DNA from 4 places in the Staphylococcus sp. FSL K6-0223 genome. Region 4 is predicted to be linked to each of the others. Evidence: riboswitches for the same ligand, from Rfam matches in the RefSeq annotation. Region 4 holds a riboswitch; each other region holds the start of a gene.

Region 1 (4,035 bases), 280 kb from region 4:
ATTGAGAGAGTTTGATATGATTATATAGCTGTTTCACTTTCTGTTGTACGTAAGTATTTTGAACTACTGGAATAAATTTAAAAGAATCTTCACGAGTATTCGATAATGTTTGGATAAGTAGTTGTATACAACTAAATGTTCGGGTTAAACTATCATATGTATATCGAGGATGCGTTTTGATATCTAATTTATGATTAAAATCATCCTTTTGTAGTATAAATCGCTCAAAAGTAGGATATTTTAAATTGGGTAAACTATGATATAATGACAAAAGTTGTTGGCTCGAAGCGTCAAAAAAAGTTTGATGAGACTTCTTGCCTATTAAAATATTATAAATACTTTTATTTGTTTTGTAGTTAAATGCATGATCAATAGCATAAGATAATATATCGTACAAATTAAACCCTCACTCTATAAAACGAATATATTGAAATGAAAAATGTCGATGTCTACAATTGTATTAGTAATACTAGTGTAGCATTTTTATCAAAGGAGGCGAATGAAAATGGCTAAATATACAATCGTTGATATGGATACTTGTATAGCATGCGGTGCATGTGGTGCAGCAGCTCCAGATATTTATGATTACGACGACGAAGGTATTGCTTTCGTAATCCTTGATGATAACCAAGGTACTGCAGAAGTGCCTGAAGAGTTATACGAAGATATGGAAGATGCACTAGAAGGTTGTCCTACTGATTCAATTAAAATTGAAGACGAACCATTTGATGGTGACGCGCTTAAATTTGAATAATAAATTGACTCGAATTCTTAATTATAATTGTTAGGAATTCGAGTTTTTATTTTTGATTACTACTTGCCTCATTTTTATTTAAGAATGATATCAAAAACGCTCTTGATACTAAGATATTTTGAGATAACTTAGAATCAAGAGCATTTATTTATTTTAAAATATTTTTTAGTCTTTTATATAGTAAAACAAAGATAATTGAAATGATGATACCTTTGATAATGTTAAACGGTATTACACCGGAAACAATTACAATTTTAAGATTCTTAACGACATCTCCTAAATTAAATATCATTCCATATAATGGAAGTAATACAAAGTAATTTAAGATACTAAGTACAATAGTCATTACAATCGTACCAACTATTAGACCATAAATTAAAGTGCGTGTTGAGCGTTTGTTTTTATATACATAATAAGCTGATAATAAGAAACTTGTCCCGGCTAAAAAGTTTGCTACAGGCCCAACAGGGTCTCCCATGTTAAATAAAAAGTTTAAGATATTTTTAATGAATGCGACAATAATACCTGCAATGGGACCTAATAAAAAAGTAGCAAGTAACGTTGGCACATCACTTAAATCTAACGTTAAGTATGGTGGTAAGAATGGTAGCGGAAACTTTATAAATGTTAATACAAACGCAACCGCACTTAACATACTTATAGTTATAAGACGTTTATTTTGTTGCATATTTAATTTTCTCCTTCCATTCATCTTGCTTAGAAAAGGAGGAAATTTGCACAACAAAAAACCTCCATCTTCTCCCATCCAGACTATACTGTCGGCTTCAGAATCTCACTGAATCAAGAAATAATATGACAACTACGTGTGTTATCGAATTATTTCGTCGCAGGCTTAAATTTACTGCCGGTTGGGAATTGCACCCTACCCCGAAGATGAATATTGATAATGTTTTTATTTAATTTTTATATTACACGATAAAGGTGATAAACTCAATGACTCTGCTTTCTTATCAAAAAATAAAATCGTTAGTATAAAGTACTTAGTTATTTATTATCAAAAAGATATTCGATCAATATAAAAGTGCTTCCTTTCATCAAATCATTCAATTGACCTAATTTTCTATAAACCAAAAATGAAACTTTAACGTTGATGTGAAGTTAGAACATATTAGAAACACAAAAATGCACCCCAAAAGTTAGAGTATATCTCCGACTTAATGAGATGCACATCGAATTCGTATTTTAAAATTTTGTTTACTCTGCTTCATTATTTTTAGGTTGAGGGAGCTTAATTATAAATGTGGTACCTTTACCGAGCTCACTTTTTACATCAATTTGTCCACCATGCTCTTCAATAATCATCTTACAAATAAAGAGACCTAAACCAGTTCCCTGCTTACCACGTTTACGTGAGGCATCAACTTTATAGAAGCGGTCAAACACTTGTTGTAAATGTTCTGGAGCAATACCTGTACCTGTATCGCTAATATATAAAATATTATATTGCTCATCTTTACTTGCAGTTACTGCAATTGTGTCACCTGGTTGTGTATATCTTGATGCATTATCAATGAGATTAGTTAAAACTTGATCCATTCGATCCATGTCATAATCCCATAGAAGATGATCATTGCCAGAGTTAAATTCCATCGTTAATCCTAAATCGTCTGCTTGCATACGGTATTTAGCTTTCATTTTATCTAAAAGATTTTTTATTGGTTGTACTTCTTTCTCAACAGATAGACCTTCAGCATCCATTCGTGCAACATTTAATAATTCATTAACTAGACGATTTAATCGCTTAGATTCATCTAATACAACACCAAGCGAATCACGAATTTCATCTGGTTCAGTGACTATACCATCAACAATTGATTCTGTATAACCTTGTAATAAGGAAATGGGTGTGCGTAATTCATGTGATACATTAGCGATAAAGTCTTTTTTCATTTGATCTAAATTATGTTCATTTGTCATATCACGAATAATCACTACAATACCACTTCTGCCATTCGGCTGAATACGATTGATATAACTTGTGATAAAGACGTAATAACGCGTACTAATTTCTATTTCGAGAAATTCAGTTCCTTTGGATTCAAACGTTTTTTCGATTTGTTGTTCGATTGATTCTTTTGAAAAATCATCAATAAAATGGATGATATCATCAGCCATTTTATTAGAAAAGATAACGACTCTTTGATCGTTTATACCTAATACACCTTCGACCATGGAGTTTAATAAACTGTCACGAATACTTTTAGATGATGATAAAGCGTCAATATGTTCTTGAATCTCGTAATTCATATTATTGAAAGCTCTTGATAAGTCGCCAATTTCATCTTTAGTAGAGACGGAAGATATTTGACTATAATCACCTTCAGAAACTTTTTGTGCTTGTGTCTTTAATTGTCTCAAGGGTTTCGTAATTCTGTTAGATAAGAAGAATGCAAATACTGTACTAGCTGCTATAAATATAATTGCAGTAATCAAAATGATAATAGTTATAGCATTATTTGTATCTTCAATAGATTTTAAGTCTTTATAAATAAACACGCCACTATGCTTACTACTAGCATCTTCTTGTGGTTTCATTGGATAACCTAATAGTATATATGATTGTGTATTACCGTTATTTTTAATTGTGACGTTTTGAGTTTCAAATTCGCCGTTATTGAAGACTCTTTTAAATTTAGGGCTCTTTTTAATTTCATTGAGCATTTGAGTTTTCGTATTATTATATGATGCGTGTGGTTTATCATTAAAATTATTCATAATGATTAAACCACCAGGGCCATCTACAAGTTTTTGACTGTTTTGAATAGCAAGTGATTTATTGTGAGATTTCTCAACGAGTGAACTAATTCTTTTGGCATCTTCTTTAATAGAATTTTCAGTTTCTTGCGTAAAATAATATTGAATAAAGGTAATTAAGGATACACTTAATAAAATTAAAACTGTCGCTACTATTAAAATAATAGTTAACCACAGTTTTATAACTACGCTATTTAGTCGGTTCATCACTGGCTTTGACCTCGAACTTATAGCCTACACCCCAAACAGTTTGAATCATTTGAGCTGCATCGTTAGATACACGATTTAATTTCTCTCTTAAACGTTTTACATGTGTATCTACTGTTCGCAAGTCGCCATAAAATTCATAATGCCATACTTCTTTAAGTAATTGTTCACGATCGAACACCTTATTAGGTGTCTTAGCTAGATATATGAGTAATTCATATTCTTTAGGTGTTAAATTAACTTGCTCGTTATCTGCAAGTACTCTATGTGCATCATTATCAATCACTAAATGATTGAAT
Region 2 (4,035 bases), on a different contig from region 4:
ATGAGCTATTAATATACTTAGCAAAAACACCTAATAAAGTATTTGATCGTGAACAACTATTAAAAGAAGTTTGGCATTATGAATTTTATGGTGATCTAAGAACTGTAGACACACATGTTAAACGATTAAGAGAAAAATTAAATCGAGTTTCTGAAGAAGCAGCACATATGATTCAGACCGTTTGGGGTGTCGGTTACAAATTTGAGGTCAATACAAATGATGAATCGACTAAATAGTGTTGTTATAAAACTGTGGTTAACTATAATATTTATAGTAACGACAGTTTTAATTTTATTAAGTGCAGCATTAATTACATTTATTCAATATTATTACACCCAACAAACAGAAAATGCTATAAGAGAAGATGCTTCAAGGATTAGTCATCTTGTTGAAAAAGCTGATAACAAGTCACTTGCCATACAACATAGTCAGGAATTGATTGATGGTACAGGTGGCGTTATTATTATGTCTAATAAAAATATGTCAGCAGAAAAATCATATAATCTGATTAAAAAAAGAATGTTAAAAGAAATACAAAACAATGACAACTTTAATAAAGTATTTGATACAGGGAAATCTGCCACACAAAACGTCACAATAAGTGAAAAAGGAGCATCCCATTCTTATATTCTTTTAGGATATCCGATGCAATCTCAAAATCGTAAACATGCTAAGTTTAGTGGCGTATTTATATATCAAGATTTAAAAACAATTGAAGATACTAATAATGCAATTACCATTATTATTTTAATTACTGCCATTGTATTTTTAATTGTTTCAACGATTTTTGCGTTCTTTTTATCTAATCGTATCACTAAGCCACTTAGAAAATTAAGTACACAGGCAATCAATGTATCGAATGGAGATTACTCTCAAAAAACAACAGTAAATACGAAAGATGAAATTGGTGAACTTTCTTATACGTTTAATAATATGAGTTATAAAATTCAAGAACACATTGAAGCTTTATCTACTCAAAAAAATATTCGTGATCGTTTATTTAATTCTATGATTGAAGGTGTAGTGGGTTTAAATGATAAAAGTGAAATTATTTTATCTAACAAAATGGCAGACCAAATACTACCGACAATTGATAAATCTATTTATTCAGAAATTAAAAATCAAATTAATGCCACATTTCATTCAAAAGGTACAGAGTTTAATGAATATACAATAAACTCTAAGTATTATGTGTTTATAATGAGCTATATTGATCGTATTCAACAAGATGGTCGTAGCGGGATTGTAATCATCATAAGAGATATGACAAATGAACATAATCTTGATCAAATGAAAAAAGATTTTATCGCAAACGTATCCCATGAACTCCGTACACCGATTTCGTTATTACAGGGTTATACTGAATCGATAGTCGATGGCATTGTAACAGAACCTAACGAAATCAAAGAATCACTATCAATTGTATTAGATGAAACAAAACGACTTAATCGCCTTGTCAACGAGCTTTTAAATGTTGCAAGAATGGATGCGGAAGGATTAGCCATTAATAAAGAAATACAGCCTATAATGCCATTATTACGTAAAATACAACTTAAATATCGTCAACAAGCACAAGATTTAGAACTAAACATAGACTTGTTACCAAATATTAATGAAGATGATTTATGGAATTACGATGCTGATCGAATTGATCAAGTACTCACAAACTTAATTGATAATGCAACACGCTATACACATCCTGGAGATTCAATTACGATTACTGCTAATAAAGATAGTCAGTATCAAATTTTAAATATAAAAGACACAGGTAGCGGCATTGCTCCCGAACATCTTGATCATGTATTTGATCGTTTTTATAAAGTAGAAGCTTCTAGAACTAGAGGTAAACAAGGAACTGGTTTAGGATTATTTATTAGTAAGATGATTATTCAAGAGCATGGCGGAATTATTTCTGTAGAAAGTACAGTGAATAAAGGCACAACCTTTATTATTAAATTACCTAAACCTTCTATAGATTCTAAATAATTAACTTTCGACAAAATAAGATTAAATATCCAAATTATTTGAGATTACGCTCTTCAAAGTTAAAGATAAAACTTTGAAGAGCGTTTTTATATCTATAGTTTTTTTAATATCATATTTCATTTCATATTAATTTAAAATCAGTCGACGAAATTGATGAACCATATCTCTCATTTTTATAAATAAACAGAGATATTGCAATGAAGGAGTTATTCATGTAATATAAATTTTAAATGATAAATTCAATAATTCATCTTCGGGGTAGGGTGTAATTCCCAACCGGCAGTAATTTGAGCCTGCGACCCGCTTCAATGGAAGTGGCTGATTCAGTGTAAATCTGAAGCCGACAGTATAGTCTGGATGGGAGAAGGTGGAGGTTTTTTGTTGTGTAAAAGTATCCTCCAATTCTTAGTAAGATGAATGGAAGGAGAAAACTGAATATGCAACAAAATAAACGTTTAATTACCATAAGTATGTTGAGTGCAATTGCATTCATATTAACATTTTTGAAATTTCCATTACCATTTTTGCCTCCATACTTAACATTAGATTTTAGTGATGTACCGACTTTATTAGCTACTTTTATTTTTGGTCCTTTATCTGGTCTTCTTGTAGCATTAATTAAAAATATATTAAATTTCTTATTTAATATTGGCGATCCTGTTGGGCCTGTGGCAAATTTTTTAGCAGGGGCTAGTTTTTTACTAACAGCTTATTTTATTAGTCATCGTAAACAATATTCATCTCGTCGTTCACTAATTATAGGATTAGTTGCCGGCACTATTGCAATGACTATCGTTTTAAGTATTTTAAATTATTTTGTCTTACTACCTTTATATGGCATGATATTTAATCTTGGTGATGTATTTACTAATTTAAAAGTAATTATTTTATCTGGTATTATTCCTTTTAATATTATTAAAGGATGTGTAATATCGATTATTTTTATCTTGCTATATCGCCGTTTAAAAAAAGTATTGAAATAAAATCAAAACCTCCGATGACTTCTTAGTAGGAATCATCGGAGGTTTTATATTATAATTATGGTAATGCAATTTTATTTACGGATTTATTCAAATTTTAAGGCATCTCCATCAAAAGGCTCTTCTTCAATTTTAATTGAATCAGTTGGACAGCCTTCAAGAGCATCTTCCATATCTTCATATAATTCTTCTGGTACTTCTGCAGTACCTTGATTATCGTCAAGGATTACGAAAGCAATACCTTCGTCATCATAATCGTAAATATCTGGTGCAGCAGCGCCACAAGCACCACAAGCAATACATGTATCCATATCAACGATTGTGTACTTTGCCATTTTATTCGCCTCCTTTGATAAAAATGCTACACTAGTCATAATAAATAATTTTATTATATTCTAGATATAAAAGTTCTATAAAAGAGGAGTTCACTCATGCAAGAAATGATTAGTTATGTTAAACATCACTCATTCAATTATAAAACTAATAAAAGTATATATAATATTTTAAGTGGAAAAAAGTCACATCAAACGTTTTTTGATGCGAGCTCTCAACAACTTTTATCATTATATCATAGTTTACCTAAATTAAAATATCAGACATTTGAACGACTTTTAAATAAAAATGATATAAAAGAATTAAATATCAAGGTGCATCCTCGATTCACTTATGATAGTCTTAATAATACTTTTAAATGTATTCAATTATTAATTCAGACGATATCTCAATATCTCCATCATCAACTTAAATTCGTACCAATGAACCAACAGGTTATTATTCAAAATAAAGTTAAAAAGGTTTATGGAACTATTATTGAAAATGATTTAATAAAAGACTTTGAAAATGAAGTGACTGATTTATTTCAAGCAATCAGTTTAAATAATAATAAGTGTTACCTTCATTATTATTTGCATGGTTATGATGAGCCTATGTATACAAGACAACAGGTAAGTTTGATTGAGAATATTTCTATTTCAAAATTATATACATTAGAATTGAATAATTTAGTCACCTTAGGAAGTGAAATTGAAAATAAACAACGTTATCCTATATTGTCTGAATGTATTATTCT
Region 3 (4,035 bases), on a different contig from region 4:
ATAATACAAATATATAAAAGGATGATGTTAAATATGCGAGTAGCAATTATAGGCATGGGTACAGCAGGTGTAAGTGTACTTAGACAACTCGTTAAACATAAAGACTTTAAGCAATTAAAAGTCGATGTCTACGATAATGAATTTAATATGGGACAGGGTGTTCCTTTTCAAAATGATAGTAGTCAATTATTAATTAACTTACCCACTAAAAAGATGAGTTTAAATTTAGATGATGATGAAGAGTTTTGGAAATGGTATCAAACACAATCTGATTTTACGTTTAAAAATCCAAAGTATTTACCAAGATTTGTTTTTGGCCATTATATGAAATCATACTTATCAAATTATGAGACATTATATGATAACCTTACAGTCATTAAACAACCAGTACAAGAAGTCTTCATTAATTCAAATATAGATGAAACCACATTGAAATATTATGTCTGTACGTCTAAAGATATGAAGCATTGTCAAGTATATGATTACATATTTTTAACTATAGGTACTTTATCATATCACGATCCTTATCATTTAAAAGGTATAAAAGGTTATATTCAAACTCCTTACCCTACATATAATACTTTAGATGATGTACAAGAATCTGATGATATTGCTATTATTGGAACAGGATTAGCTAGTTTAGATGTAGTGCGTTATGTAGCGTTTCATCATCCTAAACTACCTATCACAATGACGAGTCGTTCTGCTCAATTGCCTAGCGTAAGAGGAAACATGAAAAAAATTGAGTTTCAATGTTTAACAAAATCTAAATTTAATGATATTAAAGATAAGTACTTTGGAAATGTGCCATTAGAGAAAGCATTCGATTTATTTAAAGAAGAGTGTGATTTAAATGGTATTGATTTACAGAAATTGGTTCACCGCCGAACAGGAGATACGATTAAAGATTTAAATTATGATTTAGAACATCCAGATGAGATAGGTATATTCCAAACATTAATAGAGAATGTCAAAGAAAATTTAAATTGGATTTGGAATAGTTTTAGTCGTCAAGATCAAATTGAATTCGATAAACGTTTCACTAAAATTATTCAACTTAACTCAAACCCTATGCCTCCAAGAACTGCAAAACTCATCAAGCAATTAATAAAAGATGGTTCATTAGTGATTAGAAAGGATTTAGAAAATGTGGTACATAAAAATGGACTATTTAATTTAAAATTTAAAAATGATGAACAATGGTATCCACATCATATTATTATTAATGCAACAGGTTCTAAAACACATTTAAAAGATTTAGATGAAGATGATCAATTTATCTTAAATCTTCAAAATCGACAAATTGTTCAAGCCCATCCTATGGGTGGAATACAAATTATCCCAGAAACAAATCAGGTGATTAGTCCAAGATATGGTACTTTAAATAATATGATTGCTATTGGACAAATCACTAATGGAGTAAATAAATTGCGGAATGGAGTAAAAATGATTGTTAATCAAGCGGTAAGTGCAGTGGATTATTTATATGAAATTCGAAAAGAATTTGATCATACAGTATAATGCTTTACACAATAATGAATAAATATCTCTTTAAGAGTTAAATTTAAAAATCAAATTGAAATTCTTTATTTGTAATTTTCCAAAAATAAATGTAAGATGATATATGTAGTACTAAACTACGATGACTCAAATTTAATCACAATTTCATACGTATTCTTTCGGGGCAGGGTGTAATTCCCAACCGGCAGTAATTAAGCCTGCGACCCACTTAATCTTAATTTATTAAGTGGCTGATCTAGTGAGACTCTAGAGCCGACAGTAAAAGTCTGGATGGGAGAAAGAATCAATCACATCATTACTGAATGATGTATAAGCATGCACAATATAAAAATTGTAGTACGCTTATTTAAGTATATACATGCCCTATGCCTGTGAAACAGGTATGGGGTTTTTTTAGAGGTGATAAATTGAGTGAATTTATGAAATATGCAATTCAATTAGCACAAATGGTGAAGGGACAAACTGGAGTTAATCCTCCTGTTGGCTCAGTTGTTGTGAAGGATGGGCGTATTGTGGGACTAGGTGCACATTTAAAGCAAGGAGAGAAACATGCGGAAGTTCAGGCTTTAGATATGGCACAAGATAAAGCAAAAGGCGGCACCATTTATATTTCTCTTGAACCCTGTACACATTATGGGTCAACACCACCTTGTGTGAATAAAATTATTGAACATGGGCTTAGTAAAGTGATTTATGCTGTAAAAGATACGACGTTATCTTCTGAGGGAGATATCATTCTTGAAAAGGCAGGTATTGAAGTTGAATATCAATATTCAGAAGAAGCTTTTGCTTTGTATGAAGATTTCTTCAAAGCAAAACAACATAAAATCCCTGAAATTACAGTAAAAGTCTCGACTTCGTTAGATGGGAAACAAGCGACTGATAGTGGACAAAGTCAATGGATTACGAATAAAGCTGTAAAACAAGATGTATATCGTTTAAGACATACTCATGATGCCGTATTAACTGGTAATGGAACGCTTGAAGCGGATAATCCACAATATACAACACGTATTCAAGATGGTAAACATCCAATAAGAATCATACTATCTAAGCGAGGTCAAATTGATTATTCAAAACAGATATTTCACGATCAATTAAGTGAAATTTGGATTTATACTGAAAATCATGAACTAAAAAGTCCAAGTCATCATATAAAAATAATATATTTAGAAACATGTAATTTAAAATCTATTTTATCTGATATATATCAAAGAGGTGTTGGCAGATTATTAGTAGAAGCTGGGCCTCATATAACTTCAGAATTTCTCCAATCTAATTATTTAGACCATCTTATTATTTATTATGCCCCGAAAATAATAGGCGGTATTGGAAAAAATCAATTTTATCAAACTGATAATGTCATTGATTTAGCTAATGCGCCACAATTTGAAGTGATTTCTACCGAGTCTATTCAACAAAATATTAAAATGACATTGCGAAAGAAGTGAAGATAAATGTTTACAGGTATCGTTGAAGAAATAGGTACTGTAAAGCGTATTCGCACTCAACAATCCGTAAGGACATTAGATATTTCATGTCAAAAAATTATAGAAGATATGCATATTGGTGATTCTATAAGCGTAAATGGTGCGTGTTTAACAGTCATTGATTTTAAACAAAATCAATTTTCTGTCCAAGTGATTAAAGGTACTGAAAATAAAACCTATTTAGCTAATATTAAAGAAAATGATGAAGTCAATCTTGAACGTGCAATGTCAGGTAGTGGACGTTTCGGAGGACATTTTGTATTAGGTCATGTAGATGCAAAAGGAACAATTATAAATATCAGAGAAACGCCTAATTCACGCATTGTATCTATTAAGGCATCGGACTCGGTCATCAAACAAATGGTTAAGCAAGGTTCTATTACTGTTGATGGCGTAAGTTTAACAATTTTTGACTTGCATCAACATAGTTTTGATATCCATCTTATTCCTGAAACAAGACGTTCAACGATTCTTTCTAATAAAAAAATGGGCGATGAAGTTCATCTTGAAACAGATGTATTATTTAAATATGTTGAAAGTATAGTTGGTAAAAATAAATCTGATTTATCAGTTGATAAATTAAAAGCATATGGTTTTTAGGAGGGGCTTAAATGAAATTCGATAGCATTGAAGAAGCGTTAGAAGCATTAAGAAATGGCGATAGTATTATTGTAGTAGATGATGAAGATCGTGAAAATGAAGGTGACTTAATTGCAGTCACTCAATGGATGAAAGATGATACCATTAATTATATGGCCAAAGAAGCGCGTGGATTAATTTGTGCTCCTATAAGTTCACAGATTGCTGAACGTCTAAATCTTAAAACTATGGTTGATGGTAATACAGATGAATACGGTACAAATTTCACTGTAAGTATCGATCATATCTCTACTACTACAGGAATTAGTGCATTTGATCGTACAGCAACAGCGAAAGCGTTAATTAATCCTGATTCTAAACCAGAAAGTTTCCATAAACCAGGACATTTATTTCCTTTAGTGTCTAAAGAAAAAGGTGTATTAGT
Region 4 (4,035 bases):
AAAGCATCGCTATTTTGAGAAATTTCTCGATAGCGATGCTTTTTTTGTGAGTAGTGCAAAAGTTTATAAACGGTTTAATTTAAGTTATTTTGCTTTATTTTTACTGGATAACCATGTGAACAGAATGATAAATACAATTAAAATTTTTGTTAGTAGTTTCATTATTTCACCTCGACAAAATGATTTTAGCATATCTATATAAGATTAAAAGCAATTAGTAAAGGATATGTTTATAAGGTATATATTTTTTAAGCTTTCACATTAATTGGTATAATAACTGAATACATAAATAGAAGGATGATGAATATGCGTGTGGCAATAATCGGTATGGGAACAGCTGGTGTCAGTGTTTTACGACAACTTGTTAAACATGAAGATTTTTCCAAACTTAAAGTGGATGTGTACGATGATGCAAAAAATATGGGGCAAGGTGTACCATTTCAGAATGACAGTAGTGAATTATTAATAAATATGCCCTCAAAAAAAATGAGTTTAAATTTAGATGATGAGGAAGAATTTTGGAAATGGTATCAACAACAAACCGAATTTGATTTTCCGAATCCACAGTACTTACCAAGGTTTGTTTTTGGTCATTATATGAAGTCACATCTTTCTCGATACGACCAACAATACGAGAATCTAACAATTATTAATGATAAAGTTCAGGAAATCTTTACTAACTCAAATGTAGATGATACGAAGTTAAAGTATTATGTATGTACATGTGAAGATGATAAAGAATGGCGAGAATATGATTATTTATTTTTAACGTTTGGTACGTTTAGTTATCACGATCCTTATCATTTGAAAGGTAAAAAAGGATACATCAAAACACCATATCCAACATATAATACATTAGATCATGTAGATGATTCAGATAGGATTGCTATTATAGGTACTGGGTTAGCGAGTTTAGATGCAGTGAGATATGTTGCTGCACATCATCCTAATTTGCCGATAACAATGACAAGTCGTTCAGCCTCTTTACCTAGTGTAAGAGGTAAGATGATAGATATACAATTTACTCATTTAACTAAAGATCATTTTAATGGAATTAAGGAAAATAATTACGGTAATGTACCTCTAGATAAGGCAGTTGCTTTGTTTTTAAAAGAGTGTGAGGATTATGAAATTGATTTTCAAAAATTAGTGAATAGAAGAACTGGTCACCATATTAAAGATTTACAATTTGATTTAAATAATGAAACAGAAATGGGAGTATTTCAAAGTATCATTGAGCATTTGAAAGAGAATTTAGATTGGATTTGGAATAGTTTAAGTTTAAGAGATCAAGAATTATTTAATCAAAAATACTCAAAAATGATCCAATTAAATTCAAACCCTATGCCTCCTAGAACTGCAAAGTTACTTATACAGTTAATTGAAGAAGGATATCTTGAAATAAAGAAAGATTTAGAAGATATTCAACATGACAATAATCAATTTTATTTAAAATTTAATAATGAAGATCAAGAAACTGAATTATTTGATGTAGTGATTAATGCAACAGGATCCAAAACACACCTCGGACAATTAGATGAAGATGATCAATTGATGTTAAATCTTGAAAATCGTCAAATTGTACAAAGACATCCTATGGGTGGCATTCAAATTATTCCTGAAACCAATCAAGTCATTAGTCCAAGATATGGTACGTTGACGAACGTCATTGCCATTGGTCAAATGACAAATGGTGTTAACAAATTACGTAATGGTGTGAAGATGATTGTTGATCAAGTAGTGAATACAGTATCTCACTTATATTTGACGCAAAAAGAAATGGAGAAAAATAGGTAAATTATCGACTAACGGATAAAATTCCACTAATAAATAAAATTTGATTGATGCTATTAAATTGAGTTTTGAAATCAATTATAGTAAGATTTTATTTGTAGTTATTAACTACATCACTCAATTAACCAATAACAATTTCATATAATTCTTTCGGGGCAGGGTGCAATTCCCAACCGGCAGTAAATTAAGCCTGCGACCTGCTAATATTTAATAATATTGGTGGCTGATCTAGTGAGAATCTAGAGCCGACAGTGAAAGTCTGGATGGGAGAAAGAATATAATTACTCGACAAGCAAATTTGTAGGACTATGTCTTATAGTAAACAAATATGCTTATTTAAAGATATATTATCAATCTCCTTATGCCTAATTAAATTGGTGTAAGGTTTTTTTATTTTGTTGAGGTGATAAATTGAGTCGATTTATGAATTATGCCATTCAACTTGCTAAAATGGTTGATGGTCAAACTGGTATAAATCCACCGGTTGGTTCTGTAGTGGTTAAAGATGGTAGGATTGTCGGTCTAGGCGCCCATTTGAAAAAGGGTGATAAACACGCAGAAGTACAAGCATTAGATATGGCGGGAGAAGATGCTAAAGATGCAACTATATACGTTTCTTTAGAACCTTGTACTCATCATGGTTCTACACCACCTTGCGTAAATAAAATTATTGAATTTGGTATTCGTAAGGTTATCTATGCGGTAAAAGACACTACCTTAGCTTCTAAGGGTGATGAAATACTTAAAGAAGCTGGTATTGAAGTTGAATTTCAATTTAATGAGAATGCCGCTGAACTTTATAAAGACTTCTTTACTGCTAAAAGAAATAGCATCCCAGAGTTAACTGTTAAAGTTTCATCAAGTTTAGATGGCAAACAAGCTACTGATTCTGATAAGAGTAAATGGATAACTAACAAAGAAGTTAAAGAAGATGTTTATAAGTTGCGTCACGAGCATGATGCTGTATTAACAGGTAGAAAAACGATAGACGCTGATGATCCATTGTATACGACTAGAGTTCAGGATGGTAAGCATCCAATTAGAGTTATTCTATCAAAGTCAGGACAAATTGATTTTGAGCAACAGCTATTTGCAGATACTGCTTCACCTATTTGGATTTATACTGAAAATGAAAATTTAAAAAATCAAAGTAATGATAAACATATAGAAATTATTTGTTTAGAAAAATGCGATAGTACAGCTATATTAAAAGATTTATATCAAAGAGGTATTGGAAAACTGCTAGTCGAGGCAGGTCCAAATGTTACTTCACAATTTCTCCAATCTCATCATTTAGATGAACTCATTCTTTATTTAGCCCCGAAATTAATAGGTGGTTCAGGTAAACATCAATTTTACAAAACTGATCAAGTCATTGATTTACCTGAAGCAACTCAATTTGAAATTGTTTATTCCAAGTTAATTAATCAAAATATAAAATTGAAACTACGAAAGAAGTGAATGCCTATGTTTACAGGTATCGTTGAAGAAATTGGTATCGTTCAACACGTGCGTTCTGAGAAATCAGTGAGAACTTTAGAAATTAAAGCGAATCGCATTCTTGAAGATATGCATATCGGTGATTCTATAAGTGTGAACGGCGCATGTTTAACGGTGATTGATTTTAATGATACAGCTTTCTCAGTCCAAGTGATTAAAGGTACTGAAAATAAGACCTACCTAGCCGATTTACAACGTCAGGCTGAAGTAAATCTTGAGAGAGCGATGAGTGGTAATGGCAGATTCGGTGGACATTTTGTTCTTGGACATGTTGATGAACTTGGAACGATTTCTAAAATTAATGAATCAGCTAACTCAAAAATAATTTCAATCAAAACTTCAAAAAATGTTTTAAATCAAATGGTACAACAAGGTTCTATCACTGTTGATGGTGTAAGTTTAACAGTCTTTGATCTTCATGAGACCACATTTGATATTCATCTTATTCCAGAGACGCGTAAGTCTACAATTTTATCAGATAAAAAAGTGGGCGATGCAGTTCACTTAGAAACAGATGTACTTTTTAAATATGTGGAAAATATCATGAATCATCAAAAATCTGAACTAACAGAAGATAAATTACGTGCATTTGGTTTTTAGGAGGAATTTATATGCAATTTGATACAGTTGAGTTAGCTATTGAAGCTTTGCGAAAAGGTGAAAGTATCATTGTAGTAGACGATGAAGACAGAGAAAATGAAGGTGACCTTATCGCAATTACTGAATGGATGGCTGACGATA

What was found. Region 4 has a riboswitch for FMN ahead of ribD (bifunctional diaminohydroxyphosphoribosylaminopyrimidine deaminase/5-amino-6-(5-phosphoribosylamino)uracil reductase RibD). Riboswitches for the same ligand answer to the same signal wherever they lie in the genome.
Region 1: linked by a shared signal. The riboswitch ahead of MHI13_RS12505 (ECF transporter S component) and the one ahead of ribD (bifunctional diaminohydroxyphosphoribosylaminopyrimidine deaminase/5-amino-6-(5-phosphoribosylamino)uracil reductase RibD) in region 4 are both predicted to bind FMN.
Region 2: linked by a shared signal. The riboswitch ahead of MHI13_RS06240 (ECF transporter S component) and the one ahead of ribD (bifunctional diaminohydroxyphosphoribosylaminopyrimidine deaminase/5-amino-6-(5-phosphoribosylamino)uracil reductase RibD) in region 4 are both predicted to bind FMN.
Region 3: linked by a shared signal. The riboswitch ahead of ribD (bifunctional diaminohydroxyphosphoribosylaminopyrimidine deaminase/5-amino-6-(5-phosphoribosylamino)uracil reductase RibD) and the one ahead of ribD (bifunctional diaminohydroxyphosphoribosylaminopyrimidine deaminase/5-amino-6-(5-phosphoribosylamino)uracil reductase RibD) in region 4 are both predicted to bind FMN.

What each region holds. Positions count from the first base shown of each region.
Region 1 covers NZ_JBBOYX010000002.1:294,359-298,393, reverse strand. Annotated here, with positions in the region: gene MHI13_RS12515 (helix-turn-helix domain-containing protein) at 1-397, opposite strand, end outside; gene MHI13_RS12510 (ferredoxin) at 506-754, shown strand; gene MHI13_RS12505 (ECF transporter S component) at 903-1,442, opposite strand; FMN riboswitch at 1,505-1,654, opposite strand; gene MHI13_RS12500 (ATP-binding protein) at 1,970-3,736, opposite strand; gene MHI13_RS12495 (response regulator transcription factor) at 3,720-4,035, opposite strand, start outside.
Region 2 covers NZ_JBBOYX010000001.1:1,247,659-1,251,693, forward strand. Annotated here, with positions in the region: gene MHI13_RS06230 (response regulator) at 1-236, shown strand, start outside; gene MHI13_RS06235 (ATP-binding protein) at 220-1,986, shown strand; FMN riboswitch at 2,232-2,359, shown strand; gene MHI13_RS06240 (ECF transporter S component) at 2,424-2,969, shown strand; gene MHI13_RS06245 (ferredoxin) at 3,053-3,301, opposite strand; gene MHI13_RS06250 (helix-turn-helix domain-containing protein) at 3,398-4,035, shown strand, end outside.
Region 3 covers NZ_JBBOYX010000001.1:975,545-979,579, forward strand. Annotated here, with positions in the region: gene MHI13_RS04975 (FAD/NAD(P)-binding protein) at 34-1,521, shown strand; FMN riboswitch at 1,672-1,807, shown strand; gene ribD (bifunctional diaminohydroxyphosphoribosylaminopyrimidine deaminase/5-amino-6-(5-phosphoribosylamino)uracil reductase RibD) at 1,929-2,972, shown strand; gene ribE (riboflavin synthase) at 2,979-3,611, shown strand; gene MHI13_RS04990 (bifunctional 3,4-dihydroxy-2-butanone-4-phosphate synthase/GTP cyclohydrolase II) at 3,623-4,035, shown strand, end outside.
Region 4 covers NZ_JBBOYX010000002.1:15,112-19,146, forward strand. Annotated here, with positions in the region: gene MHI13_RS11205 (FAD/NAD(P)-binding protein) at 307-1,797, shown strand; FMN riboswitch at 1,937-2,073, shown strand; gene ribD (bifunctional diaminohydroxyphosphoribosylaminopyrimidine deaminase/5-amino-6-(5-phosphoribosylamino)uracil reductase RibD) at 2,206-3,255, shown strand; gene ribE (riboflavin synthase) at 3,262-3,894, shown strand; gene MHI13_RS11220 (bifunctional 3,4-dihydroxy-2-butanone-4-phosphate synthase/GTP cyclohydrolase II) at 3,906-4,035, shown strand, end outside.